One region of the Roseibium sp. RKSG952 genome, then DNA from elsewhere that is predicted to be linked to it. Evidence: riboswitches for the same ligand, from Rfam matches in the RefSeq annotation. Region 1 holds a riboswitch; each other region holds the start of a gene.
The links. Region 1 has a riboswitch for S-adenosylmethionine ahead of E1297_RS31965 (hypothetical protein). Riboswitches for the same ligand answer to the same signal wherever they lie in the genome.
Positions count from the first base shown of each region.

Region 1 (2,199 bases):
GAAAACATCCAAGCGCGCGATTTTTTGGCCCGTCTTTCTGATCTGGGTCGCCGCACCCATGCCGTTATGGATCACTTTCCTTCTGGTGATGATCTACGGATAAAGGTTCTTTCCCTTCTCGTGTCCGCTCGCTACTGTCTGTTTGAAATGGTCACGGGAGAGCGGACTTGAGCGACGAAACACCTATTGGCGACTTGACGCTTCAAACCATGGCAATGCCGGCCAATACCAATGCGGCCGGGGACATTTTTGGCGGCTGGGTGCTGTCACAAATGGATTTGGCGGGTGGAATTGCCGCCGGTCAGCGGGCGGGCGGACGGGTCGTCACCATTGCTGTCGACAAGATGAAATTCATCCGGCCGGTTCATGTCGGGGATGTGTTGTGTATCTACAGCAGCATCGCGCGGATCGGGACATCGTCAATGGAAATCCGCCTTGAAGCCTGGGCCTTGCGTCACCGGTTCGGCCAACGCGAGAAGGTCACCGAGGCCAACTTCACCATGGTTGCCGTTGACGAGGACGGGCGCCCGACACCGATCCCGAAGGTGCCGGTTACCCTTTAGCCGCAGGGCGCGGGCGGCGGCGATTGAGAATGTCGGCAAAAAGTGGTTCGTCGACGATGCAGGTGCAGCCACTCGCCCAGAACTTCAGGAGTGTTTCAAGCCGCTGGAGCTTGTCTTGTCTTGGAAGCGGGGGGGTGTGGCGCGGCAGACCGCCCAGGATTTTCAGGCTGTCGATGCGGGCCAAAACGCAACTTTCTGCAGCGTCTTCCCAAACATCAGACCGGTCGGCAGCGTTCCCGGACAGAATGCCGTTGCAATCACTGTGTGCGATCAGCTGGGCAGCGCGGCCCGCGATTGGATCCTGATACAATAAATCCTCCGTCGGTTCCCCGAGGAGGACTGGCGCATGTTTATGCCTAACCGCTTGATTGCCAATGCGTCTTTCAAAAAAGCGCGTCAGCCACATCCCTGAATGCGGAAACCACCTTGCCCGGCCGGCAGGTTGGCGAGGGCGCCAGCCCTTCTCTTGATGATGGCGGCCTTATGCCATGGCTTTTGAGCCTTGGCAATACGGAAGAACCGCGTGCCGGACGCGTTCTGCAAGCAGTCCGGCAAGATCGGCGATATGTTAGGAGCGTGAGCCGGGGGGCGCGCCCCGGCTCGATCTGGGAAGCGCGCGTGATCAGAGGTCGGAAACCTTGACCACAAGCTTGCCCTTGTTGGTGCCGTCGAACAGTTTGCCGAAGGCGGCTGGAGCGGTTTCTAGACCGTCAACGATGTCGAGCCGGTACTTGAGCTTGCCCGCCTGCATCAGCTTGCCGAGTTCCGCGAAGATTTCCGGATATTCGTCAAAGTGATCGGTCATCACAAAGCCCTTGAACGTCAGGCGCTTGCGGATCAGTGCCGTGAGGTCCGGGTATTCGTCCGCACGTTCACCGTTGTAGACGGAGATGAAGCCGCAAAAGACCATTCGGCCAAAGGCCTTCATGTTGTTGAGCGCGGCCGCGAACGGCTTGCCGCCAACATTTTCAAAATGAAGGTCAAGACCTTCCGGAGCGAACTCGCGCAGGCCTTTCTCCAGATCGTCGGTCTTGTAGTTCAGAGCTGCATCGAAGCCGAGGTCGTCGACCAGCCATTTGCATTTCTCGTCGGTACCGGCAATCCCGATCACTCTGAGGCCAAGCGCCTTGCCGATCTGACCGACCAGCGAACCGACCGAGCCTGCTGCGCCTGTGACACAAAGCGTTTGACCGGCTTTCGGTTCGCCGGTCTTCACAAGACCATGATAGGCGGTTGCGCCTGCGAGGCCGAAGACACCCATATAGGCTTCCATCGGGACGGTCTGCGGGACGACATTCAATTGGCCCGGAGCAACATCGAGATACCTGGTCCATCCGGTAAAGCCGCTGACCCAGTCGCCTGCCTTGTAGGCGTCCGTCTTGCTCTCTTCGACAACACCGATGCCGAGCGAGCGCATCGTGTCGCCAAGCGGGACCGGCGGAACGTAGGAATCGGTGCTGGGGGAAACCCAGCCGCGCATGGCAGGGTCAAGCGATACGTATACCACCCGGACGCGTGCCTGTCCGTCTGCGAGAGGAGAAAGCTCTTCCTCGATCCTGTCGAAGTGTTCATCTGTCAGAAGGCCTGTGGGCCGTTCTCTCAATGCAAGGCGCATGTTCTGCATATTTGATATCCT
Region 1 covers NZ_SMMF01000948.1:82,141-84,339, reverse strand. The annotation lists gene E1297_RS31970 (acyl-CoA thioesterase) at 210-563, shown strand; gene E1297_RS31965 (hypothetical protein) at 553-873, opposite strand; SAM-I-IV-variant riboswitch at 918-1,041, opposite strand; gene E1297_RS31960 (NADP-dependent oxidoreductase) at 1,186-2,187, opposite strand.

Region 2 (2,199 bases), on a different contig from region 1:
CTGCTGAGCGGTGGTGACGATCAAAGCAAGGTCATAACGCTTAGCCCGGGCACGTTGAACGTGTTTAAGGGAAAGAACACCGCCCACCGGGTAACCCCGGTTGGTGGCGACAAAGCCCGCGTGATCGCTGTCTTTTCCTATTACGAAAACCCCGGCGTCACCTTTACCGAAGCCGAGCGGATCGGTTTTTACGGACGCGCCTGAGGCAAATTCCCCCTGCAGCGGGTAAGCGCTGCAGGGTTGTCATTTAGTTCTGCGAAGCTTCAAGCGCTTGTTGGATATCAGCCAGAAGATCCCCAGCATCTTCCAGACCAATCGAAAGACGGATCAGACCGGGCGTGATCCCCAGTTCGTCTTTCTGCTCGTCACTCAGCCGCTGATGCGTGGTTGTGGCAGGATGAGTCGCGATAGATTTGGCATCCCCCAAGTTGTTCGAAATCACCGGAATGTTCATCGCATTCAGGAACGCAAAGGCCGCAGATTTCCCGCCCTTGATATCCAGCGACAAAACCGTACCGCCCTTACCGCCCAACTGCGACTGGACCAGAGCATTCTGCGTATGCGTCTTGAGCCCCGGATACAGGGTACGCTCCAGCGCAGGATGGCCTTCCAATGCTTCGGCGATCTGCTGCGCAGTCTCTGCTTGGGCGTTGACGCGCAATGCGATGGTTTCCAGCCCCTTGAGCATGATCCATGCATTAAACGGGCTCAGCGCGCCACCTGTATGCTTCAGATACGGCTCAACAGTTCCGCGGATAAACTCCTTAGTTCCGATAATGACACCGCCCAGCGCACGTCCCTGACCGTCAATATGCTTGGTTGCGGAATAGACCACCACGTCTGCGCCCTGCTCAATCGCGCGGGAGAATACGGGCGTCGAGAATACATTGTCCACAACAACAGTCGCACCAACCGCATGCGCCAGCTTGGATACGGCAGCGATATCAATCACTTCCAGAGTGGGGTTCGACATCGACTCGAAGAAGACAGCTTTGGTATCCGGACGAATGGCCGCCTGCCACTGCTCAAGATCAGTGCCATCAACAAAGGTGACCTCAACCCCATAGCGGGCCAGGATGTTTTCCAGAATATAAAGACAGGAACCGAACAATGCCTTGGCCGAAACAACGTGATCGCCCGCCTTCAGCATGGAAGTCAGTGCACCATTGACCGCCGCCATACCCGATGCCGTGGCGAACGCATCCTCTCCGCCTTCCAGCGCGGCAATGCGTTGTTCGAACATTGAAACAGTGGGGTTGCCGTAACGGGCATAGATGAACTCGTCCGGGCCACATTCCAGAAACCGTGCCTCGGCCTGTTCAGCATTGTCGTAGACAAAACCCTGCGTCAGGAAAATCGCCTCGCTCACCTCGTTGTACTGGCTGCGGCGAACGCCTCCATGGACGGCTTGGGTGCGTTTGTTCCAGTTCTCGCTCATCTCATTCCTTTCAGCCTCCGGCAGAGGCAAACAAAAAACCCCAGACGCGGCCAAGCGAAAGGGGTCTTTCATCCTGACCTTTTAGCGGTGTTGTTTAGCGTGGCCCGCAATCCGGTAACAAATCGCCACGAAGCTTCTGCGACGCAAATACGCCGGGCGTCCTTAGCAGTCAAGCCCGGCCGCAACCCTGTCACGCTTTCGTAACTCCCCCTTGCCGATTGCAGAGAAAACCGCATGATCCTTTCAATCTGAGGAGACACCATGATCGATCTGTATTTCTGGCCCACGCCGAATGGCTGGAAAGTATCCATCGCATTGGAAGAGATGGAGCTTGCCTACACCACTCATCTGATCAACATCGGCAAGGGCGATCAGTTCGACCCGGACTTTCTTAAAATCGCACCAAACAATCGAATGCCCGCCATTGTCGATCCGGATGGCCCGGACGGGGCACCGGTTTCGGTGTTCGAAAGCGGCGCAATCCTGATGTATCTGGCCCGCAAGACAGGGCGTTTCTACGGCAAGACCGAACGCGACCGCATCGCGGTCGAGGAATGGCTGATGTGGCAGATGGGCGGCGTCGGCCCGATGGCCGGTCAGGCACATCATTTTCTGAAATACGCACCTCAACTGGACCCGCCACAGAACCTCCCCTACCCCAAAGACCGCTACCGTTCCGAGGTTGCGCGCCTCTATGGGGTGCTGGATCGCCGACTGGCCGAAAACGAATATGTTGCCGGAGATTTCTATTCGATTGCCGA
Region 2 covers NZ_SMMF01000963.1:337,841-340,039, forward strand. The annotation lists gene E1297_RS47760 (2OG-Fe(II) oxygenase) at 1-204, shown strand, start outside; gene metZ (O-succinylhomoserine sulfhydrylase) at 248-1,438, opposite strand; SAM riboswitch at 1,500-1,577, opposite strand; partial or broken gene E1297_RS47770 (glutathione S-transferase N-terminal domain-containing protein) at 1,700-2,199, shown strand, end outside.
Region 2: linked by a shared signal. The riboswitch ahead of metZ (O-succinylhomoserine sulfhydrylase) and the one ahead of E1297_RS31965 (hypothetical protein) in region 1 are both predicted to bind S-adenosylmethionine.

Region 3 (2,199 bases), on a different contig from region 1:
TTGGCGCGGTAGCCGACCAGACTGCCCTCGCCGGTGCCTTTCAGATCGATCGACAATTGCACGCCACCACCGATGCGCTCGTTGCCGCCGCTGACCAGGGTATGGCTCCGGTGCACCTCTTCAAGCTCCGCATCCGGGATCAGCGCGGCGCCCCGGCGGAACCGGATCTGGCTCAGGCGCGAACCGGTGCGGACAAGGATCGGGAAGGTGAGGGGAGAAATCTCCGCGTAGAGCGGGCCGTCATACCCGGCAGGCACGGTGTCGAAGGCGAGGCCTTCATTGGTGATCACCCGGGTGAACACGTCAAGCCGGCCGGTGGAGCTCTTCGGGTTGGCGGTGGCGGAAATGTCGGCGGGCAGCCGCAGGCTTTCCTGAAGCGGAACGATGTAAACGCAGCCGGTTTCCAGAACCGCGCCGTCCGACAGGTCAAAGGCATGCAGCTTCAGCGCATCAAGACGGGCCTCGACCGACACGCCGGGGCCGGGCAGGAAACTGGCGCGCACCCGGTAGGCCTTGTTGCCGAGCCGCAAATCGAGGCTGGCGGGCTGGATCTGACCGTCGACCGGTGGCATCTCCGCCGCAATGGCGCCCGCGTCAAACATCTGCCTGATCGTATGGGCCGGCAAGATGCCCTGCGTGCTTTGTCCGGTCTGTCCGCTCATGGGTGCCCCAATTTCTTGTTTTTTCCTTTCGAACAGGCCTTAACGGATCGAAGCGCTGGCGCCAACCCGAAATTATTTAGCCAGATTGACCTTGCGGATCTTTTGCCGTATTTCCATCTCCATTCGTGGTGATTTGGGCCGGCCGGCTTGCAGCCACGTTAAACAAGTTGCTAAAAAGGCCGGGTTGCAAAAACCCCGGTCCTGGCCGGGGTTTTTGCATTTGGAGCATTGGAATGGCGCATAACGACAAGAACGGCTCACAAACCTGGCAACCGGCCACGCAGCTGGTGCATGGTGGCACGACCCGCTCGCCCTTTGGCGAAACCTCCGAGACCATCTATCTGACCCAGGGATTTGTCTATGCGGGCGCAGAAGCCGCGGAAGCCCGCTTTAACGGCGATGATCCCGGTTTCGTCTATTCCCGTTATGCCAATCCGACCGTTGCCATGTTCGAGGACCGGATCAAGGGTCTGGAAGGTGCTGAAGCCGCGCGGGCAACCGCCAGCGGCATGGCTGCCGTCAATCTGGCCCTGATGGCCTCGGTCAAGGCGGGTGATCATGTGGTGGCGGCCAAGGCGCTGTTCGGCTCCTGCCGCTATATTGTCGAGACCCTGCTGCCGCGTTTTGGCGTCGAGTCCACGCTGATCGACGGCACCGATCTCGACCAGTGGAAGGCTGCGGTCAAGCCGAACACCACGGCACTCTTTCTGGAAAGCCCGACCAATCCGACGCTGGAGATCATCGACATCGCCGCCGTTGCCGACATCGCCAAGTCGGCCGGTGCGCGTCTGATTGTCGACAATGTGTTTGCCACGCCGATGTTCCAGTCGCCGCTGAAGCTTGGCGCCGATGTGGTGGTCTATTCGGCGACCAAGCATATTGACGGGCAGGGCCGGTGTCTGGGCGGTGTCGTTCTGTCCGATGAAGACTGGATCACCGACGAAGTGATGCCACTGGTCAAGCATACCGGGCCGCATATGAGCCCGTTCAGCGCCTGGGTTCTGCTGAAGGGGCTCGAAACCTTGCCGCTCCGCGTGGCCCGTCAGGCCGAAAGTGCCGGCCAGATCGCCGATTTCCTCGCCAGCCGCAACAGCATCGCGCGGCTGATCTATCCGGGCCGGGACGATCATCCGCAGGCCGAAATCGCCAGGCGTCAGATGACCGGCGGCTCGACCATGCTGGCCTTCGAGATGGACGGCGGCAAGGAAGCGGCGTTCCGTTTCACCAATGCGCTGAACCTGATCAAGATCTCCAACAATCTGGGCGATGCCAAAAGCCTGATCACCCACCCGGCGACGACCACTCACCAGTCCATCGGCGAAGAGGCCCGGGCCGAACTCGGCATTTCCGATGGCATCCTGCGCCTGTCTGTCGGGCTGGAAGACCCGGCCGACCTCTTGTCCGACATCGAACAGGCCCTGAGCGCGGTATAGGGCTGGCTACGTCCAATCATGCTGTGAACGCCCTGAATGGTGAAGCCGGCCATTCAGGGCTTCCTTGCGGTTTTGCAATCCTTGAAACACAATCCCGTATCGCG
Region 3 covers NZ_SMMF01000745.1:2,771-4,969, forward strand. The annotation lists gene E1297_RS05370 (2'-deoxycytidine 5'-triphosphate deaminase) at 1-662, opposite strand, end outside; SAM riboswitch at 778-857, shown strand; gene E1297_RS05375 (O-succinylhomoserine sulfhydrylase) at 896-2,095, shown strand.
Region 3: linked by a shared signal. The riboswitch ahead of E1297_RS05375 (O-succinylhomoserine sulfhydrylase) and the one ahead of E1297_RS31965 (hypothetical protein) in region 1 are both predicted to bind S-adenosylmethionine.